Regions from separate parts of the Anaerosinus massiliensis genome, predicted to be linked through region 1. Evidence: riboswitches for the same ligand, from Rfam matches in the RefSeq annotation. Region 1 holds a riboswitch; each other region holds the start of a gene.

Region 1 (3,284 bases):
CCTCTAAAGCTGGAAAATGGGGTGTTTTAGGTATATGTAAAGATTTTCATATAAATAAAAATGAATTTATGTATATGATTGCAGTGGAAAATCTAAAAGAGCCTCTTCCAGATGGATATCTTTCGGAAACCATACCATCGGCAACTTGGGCTGTTTTTGAATCGGTCGGTGTATTACCGGATGCAATACAATCGCTTACTCGAAGGATATTTACAGAGTGGCTGCCTGCGACTGGATATGAACATGATTGTGCACCTGAGATTGAAGTCTATCCACCAGGCGACATAGATTCACCGGAGTATAGGTGCGAAATTTGGATTCCTATCAAAAAGTAAGGTGTTCTAAATTTTTTAGAAGTGTGGAGCTGTCAACCCAATTAGCTAATCGGGCTGTTACGTTGAATGAGATGAAGGCTGTATTTGACAAGGACGAACAAAGTTTGAAACTCGATTGGATACCTTGTAGAGGAGTAACGAAATAAATGTTGTATGACGCAGTGATACTTTGAGATCAATATAATCATTGAGATTATGATGGGCTGCCACACTAAACGTGTGGCAGTTTTTCTTTGCGTCCTCGACATTTTCTGGGAAAATTTACTTACTAGCAATTGACTTTCTAAGATAAAAACAAATAAATTGCACTTAAAGCAAAATATGGCCCATAAGCAATCTTATCATGCCGCATTTTCATTTTAAGCAGCAGCAGAATCCCACTTACAATCCCGCCGGCAATGAATCCGTACAACAAAGTTAGCAGCAATTTATCTATGCCGAGCCATAGGCCTAAGATAAATAACAGCTTGATATCGCCACCACCAATTGCGCCTTTAGTTAAGATAGCAAGGAATAGCAGAACTCCACTGCCCAAAACTGCTGCAAGCAATCGATTTAAAAGACTTGCTTCTAAAAAAGGCGTGAAAAGAAAAGCAAACAAACATATTAGAACGAGAACTTTGTCTAAAATGACTTGTTGCTCAAAGTCCATAATACTGATAAATATCATGAAGGTAATAAAAATCCAATTACCGATCAGTTCTATTGGAGTCAGTGCTCGATAAACGGCGAATCCATAGAGCGGAAGTAAACAAAATAAAAAATAATAGGTTCGAATATTTGGTGTATGGACTAATTTTGCTGGAGCGTTCAAAATGGCTGACGCACTGTTTAAATATTGCTGCATAGCTACAGAGGATATATGACTTATCAAATAAACGAAGCTAAAAAAAGTAAGGAACATGAGTAAGAAAGAGATAATTTCTATCATTTATAACGCCGCCTTTGCATAAAAGTAAAGCTCCTTTTTACTATATTATAATCTAAAATAATACTGCAATAAAATTAGGACTAAAGATTCATTTTGAAATAAAAATTTAAATTTAAAATTGTAACTTAAACAAAGTTAGTTCTAACGTTTTCAAGCATATTGGGATATTTTACTATTTATGAGCTTGTAAATAAATGAATTTTTTAACATTTTTTTAACTTTTAAGTACTTGTTTGTTTATAGGCAATGATGTATTATTTTATTAACAAACAATTTATCTAATAAAATTTGGAAATTTTCATATTGATAAAACAGTTAGCAAACTTATCGAAAGGTGGGGACGCAAAGCCGTGGGTCTAAAGATCTATTCTATGACTGCCTGGTTGCATAATACGATGTGTACAAGTTTTTGTATCTTTTTATGTAATCAGGTTTTTTTACTTGCACATATTGTAAAAATATGTAATTTTATTTAGGGCGAGGACGGAATTTATTATAAATTTATGTGTATTTTGAACGGGAGGATGTACGTTGAATTTACCTGAACTACCGAGAAATTTCACGGAAAAACTAGAAAAGATGACATCAAAGCAGTTACTCCTGTTGGCTTTTGTCACAAGTATCATTGTAACTATCGTAATTTATTTATATCTAGCAGGCAAGGAGGCAGAACCTGTACAAAAATCCCAAACCTTGAGAACCGTGATTGTAGCGACTGTGGATATTCCGGAACGAACCATAATACGAGAAGATATGCTGAAGGTCGTACATCTGCCAGCAGATGTGATGCAGGCAGATGCAATCATCGATCTTAGCTCTGTAATTGGCAAAGTAGCGAAATTTAGAATCTTACAGGGGGATGTTCTGACAGAACAAAAATTATTTTCTAATCGTAAAATGGAGGGCTTTATCGGTGCCATTCCTGATGATAAACGAGCGATTTCCATTCCGGTTACAGATATTACCGGTGTTTCAGGCTTTGCAAAACCGGGCGATTATGTGGATATCATGCTGATTAGTGATAAATTGAGTAAGAATACAATATCTGGAGAAATCCTCCTGCAAAATATTTTGTTGCTGGCAATTAATAAAGAGCATGAAGTAGCGGAGGGGAAGAAAGAAAATGCAAAAGAGCAGTTAACGACAGCAACCATTGCAGTCTCTCCTGAAGATGTCGTGAAAATTGCGGCAGCGCAGTCTCAAGGAACAATTTATTTGGCATTAAGACCCTTTAAGCCGAAAAATACGTTTATTTTGATGAACAGACAATTTTATCGACAGCTTGCACGAGATGAAGATAAGCCGGAAAAAACGGCAAGCAGTGTTACTGAAAATGTGCCACGGTCTGCTTATCCGGATCGAATGCAAGCGCAAGCAGCACCTCTGGCGATAGAACCGCCACGTGGAGATGCTGTTAAAAGTTCTCATCAAATCACTGTGATTCGTGGAAATGCGGCGGATACAGTACAAGTAAAATAAGGGGAAACGCATATGAATTTAAGAATTAGCATATACAAAATTGTTTTCATTTCTTTATGTTGTATGTTTTATATGATGAGTGCAGTGATGGCACAGGCGAATCTTTTTATGGAGGTAAATCAGTCTTCTTATCTGAATGCCGGGGATGCGATTACGCAAGTGGCGGTTGCGAATCCAGAAATTGCTGATGTTACGGTAATTTCAACAACAGAAATGCTGCTTGTTGCCAAAAAGCCAGGGACGACGACCTTATACATATGGACCAACAATGGTATGCGACAGGAATATCTGCTCAGCGTGCAAGAATATGATACGAAAACTGCGACTTATATTAAGCAGATGATTGGTTATCAAGACGTAGTTGTCGAAAAAATCGGCGATAAGATTCTTTTACGTGGTTTTGTTGAAAATCAGTTAGAAAAAAATCGTGCGGAGAAGATTGCCGAGCTGTATGGCAGTAAAGTGGTGAATTTGCTGGAGATGACAACGCCGTCGCAGATCCGAATCGAGGCTAAAATATTAGAGATATCGACGGATAA
Region 2 (3,284 bases), 610 kb from region 1:
CGACCTGCATGATTCACGACTTCACTGCCATAACTCACTTCTTGTGTCCCTTTTTGCATTGCACTCACAGCACTGTCTGTCTCCGATTGTATTTCTGATATAAGTGTAGCGATTTTATGCGCTGCTTCTTGTGATTGCTCTGCTAATTTTCTAACTTCTTCTGCAACTACAGCAAAGCCTTTTCCCTGTTCACCTGCCCGTGCTGCTTCAATCGCAGCATTTAACGCTAATAGATTGGTCTGCCCTGCGATTCCAGAGATCGTCTCAACAATTTGCCCGATTTCTGATGAACGCTGTCCTAATTTTGTAACAACCTCGGCTGAATTAACCACAGTATGCTCAATACTCTGCATCTGATCCATCGCCGCTTCAACAGCTTTTTCTCCCTCTGCAGCAGCCTCTGAAGTCTTGTTAGCCATACTCGAAGCAGCATCAGCATTCGTTGCGACTTGTTGAATATTATTTGACATTTCTTCAACAATTTCCGTTGTCACATTCACTGTAGATGCCTGTTTTTCAGCACCTTGCGCAACCTCAGAAATAGACTCAGCTACCTGATTTGTCGCTAGTGCAGATTGTTCTGCGCTAGCCGTCAATTCTTCGGAAGATGCAGCGACCTGCTCTGTCGTAATCATAACCTTACGAATTATCGTTTGCAGATTATCTTTCATCTGATTAAAAGCACTTGCCAATTCACCGATCTCATCGGCTGAATTCACTACAAGGTCATCCTCTTGTAAATTGCCATCCGCCAAGGTATTCGCTGACACCGTTAGTCTGCGAATTGGTCCTGCAATTGATTTACTAATCCAAGTACCAAGTACTAAGGCAAAAATCAACACAACAAGATTGATGCCCAGCAGCATAGATTGCATCTGATCAGCCTTATCTGACTGAACTTTTTGTTCTTTTTGAATCGTTTCTTTGACAACTTGCAAAAATTGTTCTGCAGACTCCATAGTTGCTTTGTACGGAGTTCCGGCTTCCTGCATATATTGTCCTACCATAGCAATATCATTTATTTTTTTCGCCGCAATAGATTTTTCGGCGATCCCCTCATATTCTGCCTTCAAAATCTTAATATTTGCGATAATTTTTTTACCTTTTTCATCCTTTGTGGTTTTCTCTAGTTCAGCAATTCCTTCATCCGCTTTTTTACGATATGTATTAAACAAATCTATATCAGAAAGATCTCCTGTAAAATTAAATCGACGCATAGCAACTGCCTCATTTGCAACAGCCAGAGAAATCCCTTGCGTCAATTCAATCTTTTGCAGCTCTACCGCAATAAGATCTTCATAAGAATCATTGATATTTCCTATTTTAAAATACGTAAACAGGCTCATCATTGCAACAAGTACTACAACAATTAAAAAGCCTCCTGTAATCTTTTTTCCTACTGTAATTTTCATCTTCCAATACTCCCTTCTAAGCTCTTGTAACTACAAATGTAATTATTAACATTACAGCGATGCGTTTGATCTTCACCTCTTCATCTATATTTGTTTATAAAAAATAAGTCAACAAACTACAAAGCATATACATAAATGCGGCTTGGCAGTCATTGACTTAATCATCTTTAGACCCATAGCTTTGCGTCTTTACCTTTCGATAAATTTGCCAACTATCCTATATTTTTTTGTATCCTTATTCCATTATGTAAGTTGCTAAGAACGTCTATTACTTTGGTATTATTATCAATAATACCATACTACAATATAAATGTATATTTATTTTTATCATTTAAATATTCTGTCATATTAGACCATCGTCACAAATCATATATTTTATTAACCACCCGATGATTCGCCAAATATCTGGTTCTACGAGATTCAAATGATTTAAAAATCAAAATCCTATTTAGCTCCCATAAAAAATAGGACAAATAGACTATGTCAGCCTATTTGTCCTATTTTGATTTTATCTGGCCTCTAACGCGCTTGCTTTTGTACACAAAGCGCAAAGAATGGTTAAATTGCGAATAATTTCAACCTTAATTCAGGTGACGTTAAAACACGATCTGAAGTAACGTTCCTTTATTTTATCGTTTTTACTGCATCAATGATATCATTTGTTGTTAAGCCGTACTGTTTCAACAACTCATCCGGTTTCCCTGAAGTTCCGAATTGATCCTTGATTCCGACCATTGCCACTTTGGTTGGATATTCTTGTGACAACACTTCACATACCGCAGAACCTAAGCCACCGATCACACTATGTTCCTCAGCTGTTACAATCTTCCCTGTCAATTTTGCAGTTTTTACAATTAATTCTCTGTCTATTGGTTTAATGGTATGCATATTAATAACGGTTGCCGCTATATTTTCTTCTTGTAACCGCTCTGCGGCTTCTAAAGCTTTTGCTACCATAATTCCAGTTGCTATAATGGCTACGTCACTGCCCTCACGCAGTACATCTCCTTTTCCGATCTCAAATTTATAATTTTCATCATAAATTTTCGGAGTTGCCGCTCTGCCTAAGCGGATATACATAGGACCATAATGTGCAACTGCTGCTAAAATTGCTTGTTTTGCCTCAACTTCATCGGCTGGATTTAAAACAACCATATTCGGAATGCTTCTCATTAAAGAAATATCTTCAATCGCCTGATGACTTCCGCCATCTTCACCAACTGTGAGCCCCGCATGTGTTGCAGCAATTTTTACGTTTAAATTCGGATAAGCAATTGAATTACGAACTTGTTCAAAGGCTCTGCCTGCTGCGAAAATCGCAAAAGTACTAGCAAAAGGTATTTTGCCGCAAGTTGCAAATCCAGCCGCTGTTCCCAGCATGTCCTGCTCTGAAATTCCCATATCAAAAAATCTTTCCGGACATACTTTTTTAAATGCAATCGTTTTTGTGGCCTTTGCCAAATCAGCATCGAGCACTACCACCTGAGGGTTTTTACTAAGTTCAGCTAAAGTTTCACCATATGCATCTCTTGTCGCTTTACTCATTTTGTAACACTCCCTTTCAACGCGGCAATCGCTTCTTCTTTCTGCTGTTGGTTCGGTGCAGAGCCATGCCAGCTCACCTGATTTTCCATAAAAGGAACACCTTTTCCTTTTATGGTTTTAGCAATAATTGCGGTTGGTTTACATGTCAAATTCTTGGCTAAATCAATCGCCGCTCTTATTTGCGCAAAATCATGTCCGTCAATTTCGATTACATGCCAGCCAAAGGCTTTAAACTTATCCCCTATGGACTCCACATTCATTACTTCTTCATTTGTACCATCAATTTGCAAGCCATTATGATCGACAAATAACGTAATGTTATCCAAA
Region 3 (3,284 bases), 380 kb from region 1:
GCTGCTTTCGGAACCTATGGCTGGAGTGAAAAATCTGTAAAGATGCTTAGTGAGCTGTTAACAGAAGCTGGATTTGAAGTTGTAAATGACGGATATAAGGTTGCTTGGAGTCCGGATGAAGATGCTGTGGCAGGCGCCATAGAATTTGGAAAGAATTTTGCAAAATTATAAAATTGAGAACTGGTAGATCATTTTCTTTGTTTGATGATCTGCAGATGAATAGAGCACATGTCAAGAGGAGCTGTAGCAAAAAATTTGCCACAGCTCTTCTTGGCATGTAGACAAACTATGAACTATGGGACAGATAGGCAGCGGGTCGGTGATAAGCACGCATCTGCGTCGTTACAGCAAGGTGCTGCTCGTCGACGTACCGCGAGTACGACTCCTTCACAACCCCTTGCTGTGCCTAGCATCTGAGTACTTCTCACCAACCGGCAACCTATCTTCGTACTAGTTTATAAGTGGTACGGATTTCGTTATTTTCTAAGTTATCGACATAAATATATTATTTGTTTACAAGCTGACGAGGTTTTACTTGTGAAATCAAAATATGATACTATAATTAAGATATTAGATGTGTACGAAATTTTTTTTAGGATGGTGTAAAATTTGAAGGTTTCGGTATTAGGTTGTGGGCGTTGGGGAACATTTTTGGCGTGGTATGCAAATCGGATAGGACACGATGTTTTATTATGGGGCAGGGAAGGATCAAGAAATTTTGCGGCACTAGAAAATACGAAAAAAAATGATTATTTAACATTACCGGATAAGATTACTTTGACGCACGATTTAGAAGCAGCAGTTTCATTCGGTGAAATTATTATTATTTCAATCAGCGCGCAGGAATTACGTTCATTCGGTGAACAAATTCGTGATTTTGCTGGAATACGTGATAAAACTTTTGTGTTGTGCATGAAAGGCATCGAGGCAAAAACGGGAAAACGTTTATCACAAGTTTTTCATGAAGCTTTTGGGTTAGACAAGAATGTAGCAGTTTGGGTAGGCCCTGGCCATGTGCAGGATTTTGTCAGAGAAATTCCCAATTGCATGATCATTGGATCGCCCGCTATAGAAATAACAAAAAAAGTTGTGGAAGCATTTAATAGCAATTTAATTCGTTTCTATTATGGCAGAGATTTACTGGGAATCGAAATTGGGGCGGCAGCGAAAAATGTTATGGGAATTGCCGCTGGAATGTTAGATGGAATGAACTATAGCAGTTTAAAAGGTGCATTGATGGCACGGGGGACGAGAGAATTATCATTGCTTGTGAAAGCAATGGGCGGTGATGCTACGACAATTTATGGACTCAGCCATTTAGGCGATTATGAAGCAACTTTATTTTCTTTACATAGTCACAATCGAAAATATGGGCAGGGTTTTGTAAGAGGTGAAAGATTTGATAAATTAGCTGAGGGTGTTTCTACGGTGGTTGCTTTAAAAACGTTGGCACAAGAATATAATATTGAACTGCCGATTTGCAACGCAGTGTACGAAATCGTCATTGACCATAAAGATCCAAAAGAAAAGCTCTTGGATTTGTTCTTGCGCCCGGTAAAATTTGAATTTTAATAGGATAAGATGAGTTCTGCAAAGGCTTTTCGGTGCAGATATTGTGTGGAAACATGTTCCTTTTTGTCGAATATGCAATTGGAATATTATTCTTGTATTTTCATTTTGTTTAGTATAGAATATAAAGTATATATTGTTTTTCCTATAGCAAACCTATTGAAAGATAGGGACGCAAAGCCGTGGGTCTAAAGATAATTTTGTCTATGACTGCCAGGTTGCATCAATTTTATGATTGCAGCTGGCAGTTTTTTTATTGACATTTTACGTTAGAAACATAAAAGCATAAGTTGTATTGATCTTTTTAAGAGAGTATAAGAAAGGAAAAATATGAATTCAGAAAAGCAAACGATCCTGATTGTTGACGATGTGTATTTTAGTGCTAAATATATGGAAGATATTTTAAAAGAAGAGTATCAAGTTGTGGTTGTAACCTCTGGAAAAGCATGTATGGATTATGTTAAATGCCAAAATGTTGATTTAATTTTATTAGATGTTGTAATGCCAGAAATGGATGGGTATGAGGTATGTCGGAAGCTCAAGGCAGATCCTGCAACAAAAAAAATTCCTGTGATTTTTTTATCTGCAAAGGGCAATACGCAAGATGAAGCTCGAGGTTTGGAATTGGGTGCAATTGATTATATAACAAAACCAGCTTGTGCCTCTATTATCAAAGCACGTATAAAAAATCATTTAGCAATAAAAATGCAAAACGATCTATTAGAAAAACTTTCATTTATTGATGCCCTGACAAGTGTTTTTAATCGTCGTTATTTAGATGAAGCGTTAGCAAAAGAGTGGCGTTGTGCTTTACGTAGTGGGGAACTTTTATCCCTATTACTAGTGGATATAGATTTCTTTAAAGCTTTTAATGACTACTACGGACATTTAGAGGGAGATCGGTGTCTGCAGAAAGTGGCGAGCGTTTTAAAGAGATCCGTATTACGTCCGGGGGATGTTGTTGCTCGATACGGCGGAGAAGAATTTATTCTAATTTTGCCATCGACCTCTAAAGAAGGGGCAATCAAAGTAGCAACAAGGATTCAGCAAAACTTGGCATTCATAAAAATGGAACATAGGATGTCTAAAGTCAGCAAGTACGTTACAGTAAGTATCGGTATAGCGACTACAATTGCAAAAGAAGTTTTTAATGAAAAAAGTATGATTAGAATGGCAGATTTGGCGCTGTATCAGGCAAAAAGTGAAGGACGTAATCGCTTTGTTTAAAGATAGCGTCTATTTTGTATTGACAACAAAAAATAGTGAAGATAACCACACTTAAATCAAGTTTCTGTATTGGTTTAAGTGTATTTTTTTCTAAAATTCAAAAATAAATAGCAACTTTCGCGCAAGTGGGAATATGATAATATTGAAAATATTTAAATGTTAAGGAATTGGTAAAATAAGAACATTAAACTCTTTCGCAGCATAGTATAGTTTAGGTAAGCTGTAAATGAATAATATAGGAGGGACCAAGTATGAGCTTTCTTGAGTGTTGTGCTAACAGCATAGGGTCTATAACGATACTTACAGAGGATCGTTGCGTATTTCAAGGGCAAGTTGTAAAAAATCGCGATCAGGAACGGGCAAGAGATCAAGATTATATTTGTATAGAGTTGACCTGTGATGTTTCGGTTATCTGTGGAAATCGTGTAGAACTTCTTGTACCAGCGATTTATCGTGATGGGGATCTCGTTAGGATTAATATTTGTAAC

What was found. A riboswitch is a leader RNA that binds a small molecule or an ion and turns the genes downstream of it on or off. The one in region 1 is predicted to bind cyclic di-GMP.
Region 2: it holds a riboswitch for cyclic di-GMP, as region 1 does, so the genes downstream of both, BN6559_RS10585 (methyl-accepting chemotaxis protein) here and cpaB (Flp pilus assembly protein CpaB) in region 1, are expected to answer to the same signal.
Region 3: it holds a riboswitch for cyclic di-GMP, as region 1 does, so the genes downstream of both, BN6559_RS06120 (diguanylate cyclase) here and cpaB (Flp pilus assembly protein CpaB) in region 1, are expected to answer to the same signal.

Annotation. Positions count from the first base shown of each region.
Region 1 covers NZ_LT575483.1:1,600,296-1,603,579, reverse strand. The annotation lists gene BN6559_RS07795 (AraC family transcriptional regulator) at 1-335, shown strand, start outside; gene BN6559_RS07790 (prepilin peptidase) at 619-1,266, opposite strand; cyclic di-GMP riboswitch class I at 1,574-1,657, shown strand; gene cpaB (Flp pilus assembly protein CpaB) at 1,798-2,745, shown strand; gene BN6559_RS07780 (type II and III secretion system protein family protein) at 2,758-3,284, shown strand, end outside.
Region 2 covers NZ_LT575483.1:2,208,427-2,211,710, reverse strand. The annotation lists gene BN6559_RS10585 (methyl-accepting chemotaxis protein) at 1-1,412, opposite strand, end outside; cyclic di-GMP riboswitch class I at 1,546-1,632, opposite strand; gene BN6559_RS10580 (transketolase family protein) at 2,037-2,957, opposite strand; gene BN6559_RS10575 (transketolase) at 2,954-3,284, opposite strand, start outside.
Region 3 covers NZ_LT575483.1:1,220,833-1,224,116, reverse strand. The annotation lists gene BN6559_RS06130 (anaerobic nitric oxide reductase flavorubredoxin) at 1-171, shown strand, start outside; gene BN6559_RS06125 (NAD(P)H-dependent glycerol-3-phosphate dehydrogenase) at 610-1,572, shown strand; cyclic di-GMP riboswitch class I at 1,709-1,795, shown strand; gene BN6559_RS06120 (diguanylate cyclase) at 1,900-2,796, shown strand; gene BN6559_RS06115 (hypothetical protein) at 3,048-3,284, shown strand, end outside.